Regions from separate parts of the Zoogloea sp. GDB6 genome, predicted to be linked through region 3. Evidence: predicted binding sites of a transcription regulator. Region 3 holds the regulator's gene; each other region holds the start of a gene.
What was found. Region 3 encodes LexA, which represses DNA repair genes until DNA is damaged. Its sites were predicted from a motif close to ACTGTATNTANATACAGT; they were not measured.

Region 1: AC1PQG_RS08805 (error-prone DNA polymerase) is a predicted target of LexA. The motif match lies at 2,216-2,233, and genes of this name have one in related genera.
Region 2: AC1PQG_RS05895 (ATP-dependent helicase) is a predicted target of LexA. The motif match lies at 4,788-4,805, and genes of this name have one in related genera.

What each region holds. Positions count from the first base shown of each region.
Region 1 is NZ_CM161497.1:1,941,683-1,948,530, forward strand. It holds gene AC1PQG_RS08805 (error-prone DNA polymerase) at 1-2,209, opposite strand, end outside; gene AC1PQG_RS08810 (superoxide dismutase) at 2,375-2,962, opposite strand; gene xseA (exodeoxyribonuclease VII large subunit) at 3,082-4,440, opposite strand; gene AC1PQG_RS08820 (MotA/TolQ/ExbB proton channel family protein) at 4,739-5,344, shown strand; gene AC1PQG_RS08825 (ExbD/TolR family protein) at 5,355-5,777, shown strand; gene lpxK (tetraacyldisaccharide 4'-kinase) at 5,792-6,802, shown strand; gene AC1PQG_RS08835 (Trm112 family protein) at 6,783-6,848, shown strand, end outside.
Region 2 is NZ_CM161497.1:1,286,620-1,293,467, reverse strand. It holds gene AC1PQG_RS05915 (DUF934 domain-containing protein) at 1-52, opposite strand, end outside; gene AC1PQG_RS05910 (nitrite/sulfite reductase) at 49-1,707, opposite strand; gene ccoG (cytochrome c oxidase accessory protein CcoG) at 1,730-3,136, opposite strand; gene AC1PQG_RS05900 (aminotransferase-like domain-containing protein) at 3,232-4,632, opposite strand; gene AC1PQG_RS05895 (ATP-dependent helicase) at 4,916-6,848, shown strand, end outside.
Region 3 is NZ_CM161497.1:2,805,901-2,812,748, forward strand. It holds gene AC1PQG_RS12735 (ABC transporter ATP-binding protein) at 643-2,658, opposite strand; gene AC1PQG_RS12740 (FKBP-type peptidyl-prolyl cis-trans isomerase) at 2,758-3,237, opposite strand; partial or broken gene AC1PQG_RS12745 (peroxiredoxin) at 3,203-3,703, opposite strand; gene lexA (transcriptional repressor LexA) at 4,105-4,707, shown strand; gene imuA (translesion DNA synthesis-associated protein ImuA) at 4,734-5,495, shown strand; gene AC1PQG_RS12760 (Y-family DNA polymerase) at 5,431-6,848, shown strand, end outside.

The sequences.
Region 1 (6,848 bases), 860 kb from region 3:
CGTGGGATTCTGGGAAGCCGTAGCTGCCGAAGCCTTGGATCTGTCGGCATAGCGCCTCGGCGAATTCCAGGGGGTACTCGCGATCGAGCATGCCGGCTGTCAGGCGCTGCTGGTAGTGCTGCAGGTCGCCCTGGCGGCCCCAGGCGCCCATGGAACGGCGCAGTTGGTCGGCGTCGCCGGGGCTGAAGCCGGCGGCGACCATCGCCAGCTGCATGACCTGTTCCTGGAAGATCGGCACGCCGTAGGTACGAGACAGAACCGGCTTGATCTCCGGGCGGGGATACTCTATGGGCTCCTGGCGGGCGATTTTTTCCCGCGCCTGCAGGTAGGGATGGACCATGCCGCCCTGGATCGGCCCGGGCCGGACGATGGCCACCTCGACGACCAGGTCGTAGTAGGTGCGGGGCCTCAGGCGCGGCAGCATGCTCATCTGGGCCCGGGACTCCACCTGGAAGACGCCCATGGCGTCGGCTTCGCACAGCATGTCGTAGACGGGCGCCTGCTCCCGCGGGATGTCGGCTACCGTGAAGGGCTGGCCACGCCAGCGTGAGATGAGGTCCAGGCTGCGGCGGATCGCCGACAGCATACCGAGGGCCAGCACGTCCACCTTCAGCAGCCCGAGGGTTTCCAGGTCGTCCTTGTCCCACTGGATGACGGTGCGCTCGGCCATGGCGGCGTTTTCCACCGGGACTAGTTCAGCCAGCGGGCCGCGGGAAATCACGAAGCCGCCCACGTGCTGGGACAGGTGGCGGGGGAAGCCGACCAGCGTGTTGGCGAGTTCGAGCAGCAACTGCGTGCGCGGCGCGTCCGGATCGAGGCCGGCTTCGCGCAGGCGTTCCGGTGCCACCCGGCTGCCGTCCCACCAGGCCAGGCGGCGGCTGAGCTGTTCCAGTTGGCCGAGGTCGAAGCCGAGGGCTCGGCCGACGTCGCGCAGGGCGCTGCGGGGACGGTAGCGGATCACCGTGGCGGCCAGGGCGGCCCGGTCCCGACCGTACTTGTTGTAGATGTACTGGATGATCTCTTCACGCCGGTCGTGCTCGAAGTCCACGTCGATGTCGGGTGGCTCCTGGCGCTCTTTGGACACGAAGCGCTCGAAGAGCAGATGCCCTTCCTCCGGCTTGACCTCGGTGATGCCCAGCGCGTAGCACACCACCGAGTTGGCCGCCGAGCCGCGGCCCTGGCACAGAATGGTCTTGCTGCGGGCGAAGCGGACGATGTCCTCGACGGTGAGGAAGAAGGCCTCGTACCCGAGTTCGATGATCAGCGCGAGCTCCTTGTCAGCTTGGGCGCGGATGTCGGCCGGAACCCGATCCCGCTCATGCGCGGCTGGCGGGTAGCGGCGCCGCAGGCCGGCGTCCACCAGCGCACGCAGATGGGATCCCGCCGTGGCGTCGGGGGGCACGATTTCCTCCGGGTATTCATAGCCCAGTTCGCCGAGCGGGCTGTGGCAGCGGGCGGCGATCACCAATGTTTCGGCCAGCCACTCCGGCGGGTGGCGGCGGGCCAGGCGTTGTCGGCTCTGCAGGTGGAGTTCGGCGTTGGCGCCTAGTCGGTAGCCGGCCTCGTCGAGGCTGCAATGATGGCGCAGGGCGCTCAGCACATCGGCTACGGGCTGGCGCGACGGGTGGTGCATCAACGGTGCGCAGGTGCTGGCGATAGGGATGTTGGCGGTATGCGCTGCTTCGGCGATCCACGCTTGCCGGCTGCGGTCGTCGGCGCCCATCGGGAGGAGGGCGGCGATCCAGGCACTGCCAGGGAAGAGAGAGGCCAGCCAGCGGGCGTCATCCATGAGCGTGATGGAGGTGGTGTCCGGCGGAATCAGCAGGGCCAGGCAGTGGTCGAGACCGCCGTTCAGATCGTGCCGGTGCAAGTGGTACTGGCCCTTCTCCGTCGCCAGCCGGCCCTGGCTGATGAGGCGGCACAGCTGGCCGTAACCTTCCCGGTTCTCGGCCAGCAATACGAGCTGCGGGCCGTCCTCGAGCTGGATGCGGGTGCCGACGATCAGCTGCAGCCGTTTCTTGTGCGTCTGCCAGGCCGCGTAAGCTCGCACGACGCCGGCCATGGAGCATTCGTCGGCCAGCGCCAGTGCGGTATAGCCGAGGGCCACAGCCTGCTCGACGAGCTCCTCCGGATGCGAAGCGCCGGTCTGGAAACTGAAGTTGGAGCGGGCACAGAGTTCGGCAAAAGCGGGAGGATCCTGTTGGGGCATGAGTTGACTGTATATAAATACAGATAGCTCAACAAGCCATGTTTCCGTGCTTCAAGACGTGCTCAAAAAGAACAGCCCCGACACGGCGTGAACCGATGTCGGGGCTGTTTCGGGAGCAGCGACCGTGAGGCCGCCGGGCTCCCGGTGGCTGCAGCCGCTTCGCGATCAGGCGAAGTTGGCGGCAGCGAAGTCCCAGTTGGCCAGGCTGTTCAGGAAGGTTTCCACGAACTTGGGACGGGCGTTGCGGTAGTCGATGTAGTAGGCGTGTTCCCACACGTCGATGGTCAGCAGGGGCTTGCCTTCGCCGCTCTTCAGCGGGTTGCCGGCAGCACCGGTGTTGACGATGTCGACGGAGCCGTCGGCCTTCTTGACCAGCCAGGTCCAGCCGGAACCGAAGTTGCCGACGGCGGAAGCCTGGAAGGCCTTCTTGAACTCGTCGAAGGAGCCCCACTTGGCGTTGATGGCGTCAGCCAGCGCGCCGGCGGGAGCGCCGCCGCCGTTCGGCTTGAGGGAGCTCCAGAAGAAGGTGTGGTTCCAGACTTGGGCGGCGTTGTTGTAGACGCCACCGGCCGGGGCCTTCAGGAAGGTCTCTTCGACGGACAGGTTTTCGTACTCGGTGCCCGGGATGAGGTTGTTCAGGTTGGTCACATAGGCTTGGTGGTGCTTGCCGTAGTGGTATTCGAAGGTTTCTTCGGAAATGTGGGGCACCAGGGCGTTCTTGGCGTAGGGCAGTTCGGGCAGGGTATGAGCCATTTGTTTCTCCGGGGTATAGGAAATTGTCCGACTATTCTAGTCGGGATTGGATTCTCTGCACAATCGGCCTCGGCGTACCTCATCCGGTCGCCGGTTCCACCCGCTATTTTGCACCGCAACTAGCCGGAATGCTTGTCTACCTTTGCATCTACGACGCCGTCGTGGAATTCGACGTGGATGAGATCTCCCGGAACGAGCCCGTTGGCGGAGCGGATGATCTGACCCGAGGCATCCCGTGTGATGCTGTAGCCGCGGGACAGGACGCCGCGAGGATCGAGGTGGGTCAGGTGCTGGCCCAGGGTGTTGAGTTGCGTCCGGCGATCGGCGAGCAGCTTGTGCATGGCCCGCTGCAGCCCTTGCTCCAGCATGTTCAGCTTTTGTTGCCGGCTGGTCAGATCGGGTCTGCGGGCGGCCAGGCGTAGTTCCAGTGTGGTGACCCGTGTCCGCTGGGCAGCAATCCGCTGGGTGATGCGGGCCTGCAGGCGTTGCTGCAGATTTTCCAGTTGCAGCCGGCTGGCGTGCAGCCGCTGGCGGGGGTGGATCAGGCGCGCGGCGGCCCGGTCGACGCGCTGGGCCGCGTTCTCTATGCGCCGCTCCATGGCCCGCTTGAGACGGCGCGCCAGTTGTTCCAGTCCCTCCTGTGCTTCCACGTAGCCGGCGCTGACCAGTTCGGCCGCCGCGGTCGGTGTGGCGGCGCGCAGGTCGGCGGCGAAGTCGGCGATGCTCACGTCGGTCTCGTGACCGACGCCGACCACCACCGGCAACGGGCAGGCGCGAATGGCGCGGGCGACGCTCTCGTCGTTGAAGGCGGCGAGGTCTTCCAGGCTGCCGCCGCCACGCACCAGCAGCAGCACGTCGTTGCCGTCCTGCTGGGCGCGGAGGCCCGCCTGGCGGATCGCGGCGGCGATCTGCGCAGGTGCGTCGGCGCCCTGGACCAGGCTCGGATACAGACTCAGCGGAACATGCGGTGCCCGCCGTGCCAACGCGGCCGTGACGTCGCGCCAGGCGGCGGCCTGGGGGGAGGTGACGACGGCGATGCCCCGCGGAAAGCGTGGTAGCGATCGCTTGCAGGCCGGATCGAACAGGCCTTCCGCCTCGAGGCGCGCCTTCAGACGCAGGAAGGCCTCGTAGAGATTCCCCACGCCGGCTTGGCGAATGGATTCGATATTCAGCTGGTAATCCCCGCGGGCTTCGAACAGCGTTACCAGCGCGCGCACTTCGACGCGCATGCCGTGTTCCAGGCGGAAGCCGAGCAGCTGGGCGCGGTTGCGCCACATGGTGCAACGCACCTGCGCCTGGTCGTCCTTGAGCGTGAAGTACACATGCCCGGAGGCGGCGCGGGTGAGGGTCGAAACCTCACCGGCGACCCACAGCAAGGGGAAGCTGCCTTCCAGCGCTTCGCGGGCCGCGCGGTTGAGCCAGGATACGGAAACGACTTCGCCGGAGTTGACTTTGGTGCTGCTTTGCGGGGTGTTCATGGGGGCGAATTCTAACGGAATCCACATCCCGCCCATGGCAGGGTAAAAAAATCCAGTTCAGACCCTTGACTTGCCGATAAACTTGTAAGTGATTGATTTATAATATATGTGTATGTCGCCTCATTTTTGACCCGACCACTAAAAGTCCTTACAAACTACGGGTTTAGCGCCCGCCCTTGGCATCAATCCACAAAGTTATCCACAGATTTTGTGGATTGTCTGACACGCTCCATGTGTTGCTCTGCAACCTTGGGCAGGTTAGAGTCATGGGCTTCGTCCGATTCTCAGGAGCGTTCGCGTGTTCGCCATTCTTCAAGCTGCCGGCTGGCCGATCTGGCCCTTGTTGTTTGCTTCGATCGTGGCCGTGGCCTTGATCATCGAGCGGCTCATCACGCTGCGTCGCAGCAAGATCCTGCCCGACGGTTTGGTAGACAAAGTGGTCGCCGAGATGCGCCAGAGCGGCGTGACGCCGGAGATGCTGAACCGCGTGGCGCTCAGCTCTCCCCTGGGGCGTGTTCTGGCCGCAGGTCTGCGCAACGTGCGCAGCCCGCGTGATGTGATGAAGGAGTCCATTGAGGAAACCGGTCGCGCGGTAACCCACGACCTGGAGCGTTTCCTGACCACCCTCGGCACCATCGCATCGATCAGTCCGCTGATGGGCCTGTTTGGCACAGTCGTCGGCATGATCGAGATCTTCGGTTCCCAGGCTCCTGGTGGTTCCAACCCCCAGCAGCTGGCCCACGGTATCTCCATCGCCCTCTACAACACCGGCTTCGGCCTGGTAATCGCCATCCCCAGCATGATTTTCTGGCGCCATTTCCGCGCCACTGTCGATGGCCTGGTGATCGAGATGGAGCAGCAGGCGATCCGTCTCGTCGAACTGATCCACGGCGAACGCCGCTGAGGCACCGGCCATGAACTTCAGTCGTGGCCGCTCCCGCGAGGAGCCGGAAATCAATCTGATTCCGATGATCGACGTACTGCTGGTGATCATCATCTTCCTGATGCTCACCACGACCTATTCGCGCTTCGCCGGGCTGGAGATCAACCTGCCCACTGCGGACGCCCAGGTCAGCGATGACAAGCCGGTCGAGATCAACGTGGCCGTCACTGCCGGTGGCGAGGTGGTCATCAACAAGCGCCCGGTCAGCGGCACCGATGTGGCGGCCATTGCCGCCGCACTGCGTGCAGTCGCGCCGGTCAACGCCAAGGATCCGGTGGTCATCATCAACGCGGATGCGAAGGCGGTTCACCAACGCGTCATCGATGTGATGCAGGCGGCGCAGCAGGCCGGGCTGATTCACATTTCCTTCGCCACTCAGGCTACCCAGCGCTGAGTCTGCAGTAATCCATGCCTCGTAGCGCCCCCGGATTCTGGCAGAGCCGAGGGGCGCTCGCCTGGAGCCTCTTTCCTCTTTCCCTGTTGTTTGCATTGCTGGCCGGCCTGCGTCGCCGGCTCTTTGCGTTGGGTGTCCTGAAGCCCGTCTGTTTGCCGGTGCGGGTTGTCGTCGTCGGCAATGTCGCGGTGGGGGGGAGTGGCAAGACGCCCGTCGTGCTGTGGTTGGTTGAGCTCTTGCGCAGCCGGGGTTTCACGCCGGGCATCGTCAGCCGTGGTTACGGCGGGGCGGTCGAAGGCGTGGCCGCGGTGCCTATCGATGGCGATCCGGCCCGTTTCGGTGATGAGCCGGTGATGATGGCGTCCCGCTCGGGGTGCCCGGTCTTTGTCGGGCGCGACCGTCCGGCGGCGGGGCTGGCCTTGCTGGAAGCTCATCCGGACGTGGATGTGCTGATCGCCGACGATGGTCTGCAGCATTACCGGCTGGCACGCGATCTGGAAGTGGTGGTGGTGGACGAAGCGACCCTCGGCAACTGCCTGCGCCTGCCGGCGGGGCCGCTGCGGGAAGGGCTGGGCCGCGTCCGCGAAGCAGGGCTGGTGCTGGCCCACGGTGCTCTGTCGGAGCGCCTGTCCGCAAAGATTCGTCCGGTGCCGGTGTTCCAGTTCGGGCTGGCCGGTTCGCTGTTCGAGCGGCTCGAGCGGCGCGAAGAGCGTTGCGATGTGGTGGCTTTCCGTGGCCGCCGGATCCATGCGATGGCCGGCATCGGACGGCCGGAGCGCTTCTTCAGCCAGCTCGAAGGGTTGGGTTTGAGCATCCTGCGGCGCCCATTTCCCGATCATCACGCGTTCACTGCGACCGATCTGGAAATTTCCGATGGCGATGTGCTTCTGATGACCGAGAAGGATGCGGTAAAATGCGCGCCTTTCGCCCCGGCCGACAGCTGGGTGTGGCCGGTCCGTGCGCAGGTTGCGCCTGGGGCGGCGGAACTGATTGTGGAGAAGCTCGATGGACCCCCGACTGCTTGAAATCCTGGTGTGCCCGATTACCAAGGGCCCGCTCGACTTCCACAAG
Region 2 (6,848 bases), 1.5 Mb from region 3:
GCTGCCAGCGGTCGGCGACGATCTCGCCGTGCTTGAGGATCAAGGCGCTCATGCTCCACCTCCATACACGCGGGTCTTGAAGGGCTCCAGGCCGAGACGCTCGACCGCGTCGATGAAGAGCTCCCCTTCATGCCGCAGGGCCAGGTACACCTCCAGCAGGCGCTGGATCACGTAGGGGATCTGCTGGGCCGCGAAGGCCGGGCCGATCACCTTGCCGATGGCCGCCCGCGTGCCTTCCCGGCCGCCTATCGTCACCTGGTAATACTCCTCGTTGTTCTTGTCCACGCCGAGGATGCCGATGTGCCCGATGTGGTGGTGGCCGCAGGCATTCACGCAGCCGGACATGTTGAGCTCCAGCGGCCCGATATCGAACTGATAGTCCAGATCCTCGAAGCGCTGCTGGACCGCCGCCGCCACCGGGATCGAACGGGCATTGGCGAGGGAGCAGAAGTCGCCGCCCGGGCAGCACACCACGTCGGTCAGCAGGCCGATGTTGGGCGTCGCCAAGCCCAGCGCCCGCGCGCCTTCCCACAGGGCCGGCAGGTCGCGGCGGGCGACGTGGGGCAGCACCAGGTTCTGTTCGTGGCTGACGCGGATCTCGCCGGCGCCGAAGCGCTCGGCCAGCTCGGCCACGCCGTCCATCTGCTCGGCGGTGGCGTCCCCCGGCGGCGAGCCGGCCTTCTTCAGGGACAGGGTAATGATGGCGCGGCCGGGGTCGCGATGATCCGCCACGTTGCGCTCGACCCAGCGGGCGAAGGCGCGGTTGCCAGCCAGCGCCGCCGCATAGACCGGGTCGGCCGCGTCAGCAGGCGGCAGGTCGGCACGGGTGAAGAAGGCGTTCATGTCGTCGAAGGTCTGCTCGGCGATCACGCCCGGGCCGCCGCGGCTCCATGCCCATTCCTCCTCCACCTCCCGCGCGAAGCCGTCCAGCGTCAGATCCTTGACGAGGATCTTGATGCGCGCCTTGTACTTGTTGTCGCGGCGGCCGTAGCGGTTATAGACCCGCAGGATGGCCTCGAAGTAGTTGAGCAGTTCCTCCCGCGGCAGGAAATCCTTGAGGCACTGGCCGACCATCGGCGTGCGGCCGAGGCCGCCGCCGACGAAGACCTGGAAGCCGATCCGCCCATCCTCGTCCACCCGCGCACGGGCACCGATGTCGTGAAAGCGCACGGCTGCGCGGTCCTCCTCGCCGCCGGCAATGGCGATCTTGAACTTGCGCGGCAGGAACAGGAATTCCGGCGCCAGCGTGGACCACTGGCGGACGATCTCGCAGTAGGGGCGCGGGTCGAACAGCTCGTCGGCGGCCACGCCGGCGAACTGGTCGGTGGTGATGTTGCGGATGCAGTTGCCGGAGGTCTGGATCGCATGCATCTGCACGGCGGCCAGTTCGGCCAGGATGTCCGGCGTCTCCTCCAGGCGCACCCAGTTGAACTGGATGTTGCTGCGCGTCGTGAAGTGGCCGTAGCCCCGGTCGTAGCGGCGCGCGATGTCGGCCAGCTTGCGCAGCTGGTAGGCCGCCAGCGTGCCGTAGGGGATGGCGACCCGCAGCATCGGCGCGTGGCGCTGGATGTAGAGGCCGTTCTGCAGGCGCAGCGGGCGGAACTCGTCCTCCGCCAGGCGCCCGTCGAGAAAGCGCGCCATCTGGTCGCGGAACTGGACGACCCGGTCATCCACCAGGCGCTGGTCGGTTTCGTTGTAGCGGTACATGGTCTCTGTTCTCGGGCGGGGCTCAGGGCAGCACGAAGGTGCTCTTCTCGCTGACCTGGGTGTCGGGGTCCTGGCGGGCCTTGATCAGGAAGGCGATCGGGCTGGCGCCGGGCTTGGCGGCGTCGGGCGGCGCGGCGACGGTCACATGGACTTCGCGGATGCCGCCGGCCTCGCCGCTGAAGTGGCTCGCACCGACCAGCTGGATGCCGGGCAGGCCGCTCACCGCCACGTCGAAGTCGCGGTCTTCCTCGGCCAGGTTCATCAACTTGAGGGTGTAGGCGTTCTCGATGAGCCCTTCGGCGGTCTCCCGCGACAGGCTGCCCCGGTCGCGCAGCACGTCCACCAGCAGCAGCGAACGCTCGCTGAGGGTCCAGGCGCCGAGGGCCACGAAGACCCCGATCAACCCGCCATACACCGCCAGCCGCGGCCGCCCACTGCGTGGGGGCTGGCCAGCCAGTTCCTGCTCCGACGCGAAGCGGATCAGCCCAACGGGCTTGGCGACCTTGGCCATCACGTCATCGCAGGCATCCACGCACAGGCCGCAGTTGATGCACTGGTATTGCAGGCCGTCGCGGATGTCGATGCCGGTCGGGCAGACCTGCACGCAGATGCCGCAGTCGATGCAGTCGCCCTTGCCCTGCGTTGCGCCTTGCCCGGCGCCCTGCCCCGCCGCCTTCAACGCGGCCGCGCCCTTGCGCGGCTCGCCGCGGGCCACGTCGTAGCTGACGGTGCGGGTGGTGCTGTCGAACATCACGCCCTGGAAACGGGAGTACGGGCACATGTGCTGGCACACCGCCTCACGGGCGAAGCCGGCCTGCACGTAGGTGAACAAACCGTAGAAGATCAGCCAGAAGCCTTCCCACGGGCCGACGTTCCAGCCCGCCAGCGCCGGCAGCAGCTCGCGGATCGGCGTGAAGTAGCCGACGAAGCTGATCGCCGTCCACGCCGCCACCAGCCCCCACAGCGCGTACTTGGTGCCGCGCCGGGCCAGCTTGCCGAGGCTCGGCGGGGCCTGGTCGAGCTTCAGGCGGGCCAGGTGGTCGCCCTCGACCTTGGCCTCGATCCACATGAAGATTTCCGTATAGACCGTCTGCGGACAGGCAAAGCCGCAGAACAGCCGCCCCGCCAGCGCGGTGACGAGGAACAGGCCGGTGGCTGCGAGGATCAGCATGATGGCCAGCAGCAGCGCATCCTGTGGCCACAGCACCAGGCCGAAGAGGTAGAACTTCTCGTGGGGAATGTCGAACAGCACGGCCTGGCGGCCGCCCCACTGGAGCCAGCAGGCCCCGTAGAAGACCAGCTGGGTGAACCACACCATCGCCCAGCGGATCGTGTTGAATCGGCCGCGCACCTCGCGGGCGTGGATCTTTCCCTTCTTGCGGTACAACTCCAGTTTGGCTTCGCGGACCTTGCTGACAGGCTTGTTCATCTGGGTATTCCTCCTGGACCGGGAGTAGATCACCCGGCGCCAAATGGAAACAGATTCAGCCTGTCGTGTTTTTAATAGGTACAGAATTTCTGCCGCTACAACAGCGCCCCCAGGGTGGCGACCGCTGCCCGCCCCCGCTCGCCGAGGGGATGGCCGAAGTTGAGGCGGATGCAGTGACCGAACTCGCGCTTGGCCGAGAAGATCGGCCCCGGCGCGATGCTGATGCCCTGCTCCAGCGCCAGTCGGTGCAGCTCGAGGGCATCGGTGCCCCGCGGCAGCTCCAGCCACAGGAAGTAGCCGCCCTGGGGCCGCGCCAGCCGCGTGGCGGCCGGGAAGTGGGTTTCGACGGCGGCCACCAGCGCCGCCTCCTGGGCCGCCAGCGTGCCGCGCAGCTGGCGCAGGTGCTTCTCGTAGCCGCCGTGCTTCAGGTAGTCGGCCAGCGCAATCTGTACCGGCACCGTCGTCGCCAGGCTCAGGGACAGCTTCTGGCGCTGGATCGCCGCCGCGTAGCGCCCCGCCGCCACCCAGCCGATGCGGTAGCCCGGCGCCAGGCACTTGGAGAAGGACGACACATGCATGACGCGCCCGTTCGGATCTACCGCCTTGGTGCACAGCGGCGCCTCGGCGCCGAAGTGCAGCTCGGCATACACGTCGTCCTCGATCAGCGGCACGTCGTGGCGATCGAGCAGCTCCACCAGCGCCTGCCGCCGCTCGTCGGGCACCCGCGCGCCGGTGGGGTTGGCGTAGTTGAGCATGAACAGGCAGGCCTTCACCGGATGATGGCGCAGCGCGTCCTCCAGCGCTGGCAGGCTGACGCCCTCGCGCGGGTGGCTGGGGATCTCGATGACCTTCAGGCCCAGCCGCTCGGCAGCCTGCAGGCCGGCGTAGAAGGTCGGTGACTCGATAGCGATCAGGTCGCCCGGCCGCGTCACCGCCTGCAGGCACAGATTCAGCCCTTCCATCGCACCGGAGGTGATGACGATCTCCTGCGGCGCCACCGACGCGCCGTGGGCCAGGTAGCGCAGGGCCAGCTGGCGGCGCAGCTCGTCGTTGCCCGGCGGCAGGTCGGTGACGGTGGCCAGCGGGTCGAGGTGGCGCGCAGCGGCGGCCAGGCAACGCCCCAGCTTGTCGAGGGGATACAGGTAGGGGCTGGGGAAACTGGAGCCGAGGGGCACCACCGCCGGGTCCTTGACGCTGTCGAGGATCTGGAAGATGAAGTCGCTGACCTCCAGCGCCGTCGAGTGGCCGACCGGGTGGGTCATCTCCGGCTCGGCCAGGCGCTGGCCCAGCCGCGCCCGCACGAAATAGCCCGACTTGGGGCGCGCTTCGACGAGGCCGCGACTCTCCAGCAGCGCGTAGGCCTGGGTCACCGTCACAGGCGCAATGCCGTGGCTCTTGCAGGCCTGCCGCACCGACGGCAGGCGGTCGCCGGGGCGCAGCACGCCGTCGGCGATCAGGCGGGCGGTCTGCTCGGCGAGATTCTGGTAGAGGCTCATGGGCCGGATGGTAGCAGGCCTGGGCAGGCCTTCTCCTCGCCCGTCGGAGACCACGGGCGAGCTCACGCCACGGCAAACGCCATGGCGGCCTTGTCGCCACATCGCATCGCCCATCCCCCCACTCCCATTTCCCAAGCGCTTGCGGCCATTACCAAGCTGTATACAATTACAGCCAAAGCGAGACCACCATGCCCCTGCACCACATCCCTTCCCCGCACCACAACGCCCTCCCTTCGTCAGCCGCTGCCGCCGCCCAGCGATCAGCTGCAGGGAGTGCCCTCCGATGAGCGGCGTGACAGACGCAGCCATCCCCGCCTACCTGGTCAAGCTCAACGACGTCCAGCGCCAGGCCGCCACCCACGGCGTCGGCACACCGGATGGCGACGGGCCGCTGCTGGTCATCGCCGGCGCCGGGTCGGGCAAGACCAACACCCTCGCCCACCGGGTCGCCCATCTGCTGGCCCACGGCGCCGACCCGGGCCGCATCCTGCTGCTGACCTTCTCCCGCCGGGCCGCCGACGAGCTGGCCCGACGCGTGCAGCGCATCGCCGCCCAGGTCTCGCCGCGCCACGCCCAGCTGGCCGCCACCGGTTTCCCGTGGGCCGGCACCTTCCACAGCGTCGGCGCGCGGCTGCTGCGCGAATACGCCGGCGCCATCGGCCTCGACGCGGCGTTCACGATCCACGACCGGGAAGACTCGGCCGACCTTATCAACCTGGTCCGCCACGAGCTGGGCCTGTCGGCCAAGGGCAAGCGCTTCCCGCTGAAAGGCACCTGCCTGTCCATCTACTCGGCGGTGGTCAATACCCGCGCGCCGCTGACCGACGTGCTGCTGTCCACCTTCCCGTGGTGCGCCGAGTGGGCCACCGAGCTGAAGGCCCTGTTCCGCGCCTACGTGGCCGCCAAGCAGGCCCAGCAGGTGCTCGACTACGACGACCTGCTGCTCTACTGGGCCCAGATGGTCGGCGTGCCGGAGCTGGCCGCCGACGTGGGAGCACGCTTCAGCCACGTGCTGGTGGACGAATACCAGGACACCAACCGCCTGCAGGCCGAGATCCTGCTCGCCCTCAAGCCGGACGGCCGCGGCCTCACCGTGGTCGGCGACGACGCCCAGTCCATCTACAGCTTCCGCGGCGCAACGATCCGCAACATCCTCGACTTCCCCGGCCACTTCGATCCGCCGGCCCGCCAGCTCACGCTGGACCGCAACTACCGCTCCACGCAGCCCATCCTGGCCGCCGCCAACGGCGTCATCGGCCAGGCGAAAGAGCGTTTCTGCAAGGACCTGTGGAGCGAACGCGCCTCGGCCGAGAAGCCGCGCCTGATCAGCGTCCGCGACGAGGCCGACCAGGCCGCCGGCGTCGTCGAACGCATCCTCGCGCGCCGGGAAAGTGGCCTCAAGCTCAAGGCCCAGGCAGTGCTGTTCCGCGCTGCCCACCACAGCGTGCGCCTGGAGATCGAGCTGACCCGCCGCAACATCCCCTTCGTGAAGTTCGGCGGGCTCAAATTCCTCGAAGCCGCCCACGTCAAGGACGTGCTGGCCATCCTGCGCTGGGCGCAGAATCCCCGCGACCGGGTGTCCGGCTTCCGTGCCATCCAGCTGCTGCCCGGCCTCGGCCCCAAGTCCGCCGGGCGCATCCTCGACAACCTGCAGGCCGCCCCGCCGGGCTGCCTGCTGCTCGCCGAACAGCCGGTGCCCGACAGCGCCCGCCTGCACTGGCAGGAATTCGCCGCGCTGGTGGAAGGGCTGGCCGAGGCCGGCGCCTGGCCCACGCCCGTCGAGAAACTGGCCTTATGGTACGAAGGCCAGATGGAGCGCCTGTTCGAGGATTTCAGCGTGCGCCAGGCCGACATCCAGCAACTGGGGCGTATCGCCGCCACCTACCCGAGCCAGGAACGCTTCCTCACCGAGCTGACCCTCGACCCGCCCGACGCCACCAGCGACGAGTCCGGCAAGCCGCTGCTCGACGAGGACTACCTGATCCTGTCCACCATCCACTCGGCCAAGGGCCGCGAGTGGCCGGCGGTGTCCCTGCTCAACGCGGTGGACGGCTGCCTGCCGTCCGATCTCGCTACCGGCAGCGAGCGGGAGATCGAGGAGGAGATGCGCCTGCTCTACGTGGCGATGACCCGCGCCAAGGACCATCTCGACCTCTACGTACCGCAGCGCTTCTACGTCAGCGGCCAGTCCTCCACCGGCGACCGCCACGTGTACG
Region 3 (6,848 bases):
TCGGTGGGAGGGCGGCGCGTAGATCTCGTCGCCTTCCCGATTTGCGTTTGAAGCCTCGATGCTGAATTTCGTCGCAGCCAAGTCACTCCAACTTGGTGACAGGCTCACGTATCGGACGGGCCACGCCATCCTATCGAAGCCGCGAGCCAGCCGGATTGATCGCTTCCTCGTCTTTGTGCCCATCGCGCGGCGAAGACCTGCACGCCGGGCATGCTTGCCTTCACTCGTCTCCCCGCCGCATGGGTCCGCGCCCCCCTCGGAGGTACTCGCGACCTCCTCCGAGGTACTCGCGACTATCCCGGAGGTACTCGCGACCTCCGCCGAGGTAGTCCGTCCTGTATCGGAAGCCCTCGCTTGGGTGCAGAGGATAGGACGGGACTGTCTCCGGGCTGCTCGCGAGGAGCTCCGGGATGGTCGGCCTCTATCCCGGTGGGCCTCGCGAGCAACTTTGAGCTCCTCGCGAGGGGCTTTCGGATAGGGTGGGTCTGTCAGCGGGATAGGGCCGGCCTGTCCCGGAGGGGCTCGCGAGAGCTTCGCGGACAGGGCAGGACATTCGCCGGGCTCCTCGTGAGGAGCTTCCGGATGGTCGGGACGGGTTCGGGGGCTGCGCCGTCCCGCGTCTCGGTACCTCAGTCCCTCTTTTCAGTACAAATGACAGCGTACGACCCGGGTCGGTGACTGTCGGGTCTCCCCCGGATAAGTCTGGCGACACACGTCCATGGCCTGGCTGCAGCGGGGATGGAAATGGCAGCCGGCCGGCGGGGCCAGCGGGGACGGCAGATCTCCGCGGTTCTCTCCGGTTGCGGGCAGCACGGCCACTTCGCGGCCATCCACCCGCGGCACGGCGGCCAGCAGCATGCGCGTGTAGGGGTGGCTGGGCGCTCGCAGCACTTCCTCCACGCTCCCCTGCTCGACGATCCGCCCCAGGTACATCACCGCCACATGGTGGGCGAGATAATCCACCACGGCCAGGTTGTGGGTGATGAACAGATAGGACAGGCCGTATTCGGCCTGCAGCTCCCGCAGCAAGTTGAGGATCTGCGCCTGCACGGACACATCGAGGGCGCTGGTCGGTTCGTCGCAGACGATCAGCTTCGGCGCTACGGCCAGCGCGCGGGCGATGGCGATGCGTTGCCGCTGCCCGCCCGAGAACTCATGGGGAAAACGATCGCGCATTGCCGGGTCCAGCCCCACCCGCTTGAGCAGGGCGTCGATCCGGGCCGCGCGCGCTTCGGCGGTCTTCTCCACCTTGAGAGCCTCCATCCCCTCCTCCAGGATCTCGCCGACCCGCATGCGCGGGTTGAGGGAGCTGAAGGGGTCCTGGAAGATCATCTGCAGATCCCGCCGCAGGGGCTGCCACTCGCGGGGACTGAGGCCGAGCAGCTCGTGGTCGCCGTAACGGGCTGAACCCCCGGTGGCTGGCAGCAGGCTTAGCAGCGCCTTGCCCGCGGTGGTCTTGCCGCAGCCGGACTCGCCGACGAGGGCCAGGGTTTCCCCGGCCGGCACCTTCAGCGACACCCCGTCCACGGCCTTGACGTGGCCGACGACCCGGCGGAACAAGCCCTTGCGGACCGGGAAATGGACTTGCAGGCCTTCCACCTCCAGCGCCCCGCCGGCCGTGGCCGGGCCCGCGGCGCCGGACTCAAGGCCGGCCGGCAACTCCGGCAGCCAGCCAATCGGCGCGGCCGGATCGTACAGGTGGCAGCGCACGGTCTGATGGCCGACCGTGTACATGGCCGGCTCCACCTGGCGGCACAGGTCCTGCGCCTGGGGGCAGCGGTCGGCAAAGCGGCAGCCCTGCCGATGGGCGCCGAGACGGGGCACCTGGCCGCGGATGGTCTCCAGCGCCCTGCCCCGCTGGGCCTGGGTGGGCAGGGCCGCGAAGAGCTTGCGGGAATACGGGTGCAGTGGCGCGCGGAAGAAGTCCTCCCGTTCGCCGGTTTCCACCAGTTCGCCGGCGTACATCACGCCGACCCGGTGAGCCATGCGCGCCACCACGCCCAGATCATGGGTGATCAGCAGCATGCCCATGCCACGCCGCGCCTGCAGGTCGGCGAGCAGCTCCAGCACCTGGGCCTGGATGGTCACGTCCAGCGCGGTGGTGGGCTCGTCGGCGATCAGCACCTCCGGGTCGCCCGCCAGCGCAATGGCGATCATGACGCGCTGCTTCATGCCGCCGGACAGCTGGAAGGGGTATTCGGCGAGACGCCGGCGCGCGTCGGGGATGCCGACCGCGTCGAGCAGGCGCTCCGCCTCGTCCCAGGCCGGCTTGCCGTGCATGCCGCGGTGACGGACCAGCACTTCGCCGATCTGGTCGCCGACCGTCATCACAGGATTGAGGCTGCTGGCCGGCTCCTGGAAGATCATCGCCAGCCGGCGGCCCCGGATGTCGCGCATCCGCACTTCAGGCAGGCTCTGCAGCGCTTCGCCGCCGAGCCTGACGCTGCCGTTCGAGATCCGGCCGCCGCTCGGCAATAGCCGCATGCAGGCCAGCGCGGTCATCGACTTGCCGCAGCCGGATTCGCCGACCAGCGCCAGCGTACGCCCCGCCGCCACCTCGAAGCTGATGCCATCCACCGGGCGGACGCGCTTGCCGGCGTTCCCCAGTTCGACCTGCAGGCCATCCACCTGCAACAGCGCCTGATTGTCCGAGTCCAATCCATTCATTCCAAAAAAAACGGACCGCAAAGCGGCCCGTTCAGCGAGTACGGTTTGGCCGGCACCGGAATGCACCCGGCGCGCCGACCACCGGGCTCATCAGTGGTGATGGCCGCCTTCGCCATGGACGTGGCCGTGGCCGATTTCTTCGGCGCTGGCTGCACGCACGCTCTTGACGGTGATGTCGAAGATCAGCGCGGTGCCGGCGAGGGGATGGTTGCCATCCACCACGACCTTGCCGTCGGCGATGTCGGTGATGCGGTAGACCATTTCGTCCTCGCCATCTTCACCGACGCGCTCGAAAGACATACCGACTTCGATGTTGTCGGGGAACAGGCTGGCGTCTTCCACCAGCACCAGTTCCTCGTCGTATTCGCCAAAGGCGTCTTCCGGCTGCAGCTTGACCTTCAGGCTGTCACCGCTGTTCTTGCCGTGCAGGGCTTCCTCGATCACGGTGAAGATGCCGTCGTAACCGCCATGCATGTACACCAGCGGGTGCTGGCCGTCGTCGATCACGTTGCCATCCGGGTCGGTAACCTTGTAGTCAAGCGTGACGACCGTGTTCTTGGCGATTTCCATTTACATTCCTTGAGTTGAGTTGCTTTATCAGCTGGAAGACTTCGGCGGCATGGCCGCGCGGATTCACATCGTGCAGCACATGCTGCACCACCCCGTCGCTGGAGATGATGAAGGTCGAGCGGCGCACGCTGCGCTTGGCAACCCCATCGACCACGGCCGACAGCCACACACCGTACAGGCGGCAGACCTCGCCGTCCTCGTCGGACAGTAATCCCACCGACAGGCCGTGCTGGTCGCGGAAATCGGCATGGGTCAGGCAGTCGTCGGGACTGATGCCGATCACCATGCAGCGTTCCTGCTCGAAGTCGGCATCGTGGTCGCTGAAGTCGATGGCCTGGCGCGTGCAGCCGGGAGTGTTGTCACGGGGATAGAAGTACAGGACTACGTGTCTGGAACCCAGTACCGACGCCAGATCGAACATCTCCATGTCGGCATCGGGCAGGGAAAAGAGCGGAGCGGGCGAGCCTTCAGAAGGCGACGCGGGCGAGTCGGAGGATTCTAACCGAGCAGCGCCGAGAACTCTACCCGAAGCGTGTTGCGGACTGACGAACATGGGCATCTCTCCTCCGGGGGCTGGGCTCTCGCGAACCCGTGCGGGTTGGGGTGAAATCTATCTATGTGGCGTGCCTTGTCTGCGAAATCTGTTGGCTGGTGTTCCGGATGCCAGCTTGCCACACCTGCATCAATCAGGAGAAGGCATGCTCTTGAATGGATAGTCCACCGAGGGCGGGGGCTCAAGTCATTTATGCCCGGAGCCTGCAGTTTGTCACGCCTCCCGAAGCCCGGCTCCCGGCTGACAAAGGCTCGCCCGGCTTGTCATCCGTCGAAACCTGTATAAAATTACACAAGACTCACAGGAGCCCTCCAATGTCCGACAATCTCACCCCCCGCCAACAGGAAATCCTCCAGCTGATCCGCGACACCGTGGAGCAGGAAGGGCGTCCGCCGACCCGGGCCGAGATCTGCACCGCCTTCGGCTTCCGCTCCCCCAACGCGGCGGAAACCCATCTGCGCGCCCTGGCCGCCAAGGGCGCCATCTCCCTGGAAGAAGGCCGCGCCCGCGGCATCCGCCTGAAGGAAGGCCTCGGCCTGCCGCTGATCGGGCGGGTCGCCGCCGGCAGCCCCATCCTCGCCGCCGAGCATGTGCAGGGCCGCTACCAGGTGGACCCGGGCCTGTTCTCCCCGCGCGCCGATTACCTGCTGATGGTGCGCGGTCTCAGCATGCGCGACGCCGGCATCCTCGACGGCGACCTGCTGGCCGTCCATCGCACCACCGAGGTCCGGGACGGGCAGATCGTCGTCGCCCGCGTGGAGGACGAAGTCACCGTCAAGCGCCTGGCCCGCAAAGGCCCCATCGTCGAGCTGCTGCCGGCCAACCCGGACTTCGAGCCCATCGTCGTGGACACCCGCAACGACCAGCTGGAAATCGAAGGCATCGCCGTCGGCCTGATCCGCAACGACAGCTTCTGACCCACCGGCATCGCCTGAACCACGCCATGGCCGCCCCCGCCTTATCCCTAAATCACCTGGTCTGGCGCGGCGACCGGCTGGCCACGCCAGCCTTGCCGGGGCGGCCGACCGGTCATGCCGCACTCGACGCAGTCCTGCCGGGCGGTGGTTGGCCCCTCGCCGCGCTGAGCGAACTGCTGCTGCCCCGTAATGGCATCGGCGAACTGGGTTTGCTGCTACCCCAGCTCGCCAATGTGCCAGCCGGCCGCTGGGCGGCCTGCATCGCCCCGCCCGGCCTGCCCTATGCGCCAGCCCTCGCCGCCGCTGGCGTGCCCCTCGAGCGCCTGCTCATCGTACAGGCCGAGAGCCCGGCCCACGCCCGCTGGGCGGCCCGTCAGGCCCTCGACTCCCGCAGCTGCGAGGTGGTCCTGCTATGGCTGGCCGACGCCGACATGGGCGCGCTGCGCCGCCTGCAACTGGCCGCCGAGGAAAGCGGCACGCCGCTGATCCTGCTCCGCCCCGAAAGCGCGGCCCACCAACCTTCCCCGGCCGTCCTGCGGTTGGCGCTCAGCCCCTGCCGCGGCGGCCTCGGGATCCGCATCCTCAAGCGCCGCGGGCCGCAACTGGCCGCCCCCCTGGCGCTCGAACTCCCGTGGCCAGGCGGTGGCACACGGCCCGACTGCGGCCTCGAACATCCTTCGACGGCAACGATCGATCCGCAGCCCTCCTCCCCCTCCGGCAAGCATGCTCTGGTGCGCCCTTTACCTCCCCGATCTGCCCCTCCAGGTCTTCACGCGGGGGCGCAGTGAGGCCGCCCCGCTTGCGGTCCTCGATGGCCACCCTCGCCGGCGGGTGGTGGCCGCGGATCCAGCGGCAGTGGCGCGCGGCGTGGAGCCAGGGCTTGGGCGGGCCAGCGCACTGGCCATAGTGCCGGCGCTGTGCCTGGTCGACCGGCAGCCGGCCCTCGAACACGCGGCGCTGATCGACATCGCCACCTGGGCCGGACGTTTCACTCCCGCCATCAGCCTCGACCCGCCCCACGCCATCCTGCTGGAAGTGGAAACCTGTCTGCGCCTGTTCGGCGGACTCGTTCCGCTGGGCCAGCAGATCACCCAGGGAATCGAAGACCTGGGCTTCCACGCCCACCTGGCCATCGCGCAGACACCGCTGGCCGCCCGCTGGCTGGCCCGCTTCGACAGCGCTGATGACGTGGGCGCACCGCTTGCCAGCAGGCTCGACCCACTGCCGCTGATCGCCCTCGCCGACGGCACACCGGTCGGCCCCGACAGCCTGGACCTGCTCACCGGCACCGGCCACGTCACCCTGGGAGAAGTGCGCCACCTGCCGCGCCACGGTCTGGCCCGGCGCCATGCCCAGGCGGTCACCGACGCCCTCGATCGGGCTTATGGGCGCATCCCCGATCCACGTCCGTGGTTCAAGCCGCCCGAACGCTATGCGTCCCGCCTGCCGCTGCCGACCCCGTCCGACCAGGTGGACACCCTGCTGTTCGCCACCCGCCGCCTACTCGCCGGCCTGGCCGGCTGGCTGGACGCCCGTCAGGCCGGCATCGAGCGTTTCACGTTGGTCCTGGAGTTCGAGCGCAACAGCCAGGCGCCGGAAGCGCCGCTCGAAATCGTGCTGGGCACCCTCTCCCAGGACATGCAGCGCTGCCAGCTGCTGGCCCGCGAGCACCTGAACCGCCTGCCCCTGCCGGCCGCCGTCGACGCCTTGCGGCTCACTGCCGACGAGCCCCGTCCGCTGGCGCCGCCCGCTGGCGAACTCTTTCAGGGCGATGACGGCCAACCGGGCGACGCGGGCCTGTTGCTGGCCACCCTGCGGGCACGCCTCGGCGACCAGGCCGTGCGCTGCCTCGCCCCCCACCCCGATCATCGCCCCGAAAAGGCCTGGCGCTGGGTCGAACCCCAGCCCCGGGAGCGCAGCCGTAGCCGACAAGAGCCGCCGACACTGCCGGCTTCACCGCGCCCCTTATGGCTGCTGCCGGAGCCCCGTCCGATTCCGGCCCCGCCGCCGTGGTCGCTCCTCGCCGGTCCGGAACGCATTGAATCCGGCTGGTGGGACGGGCCTGAGGCCACGGTACGCCGGGACTATTTCGTCGCCCGCAGCCAGGACGGCGGCCTGGCCTGGGTCTTCCGGGACGGTGT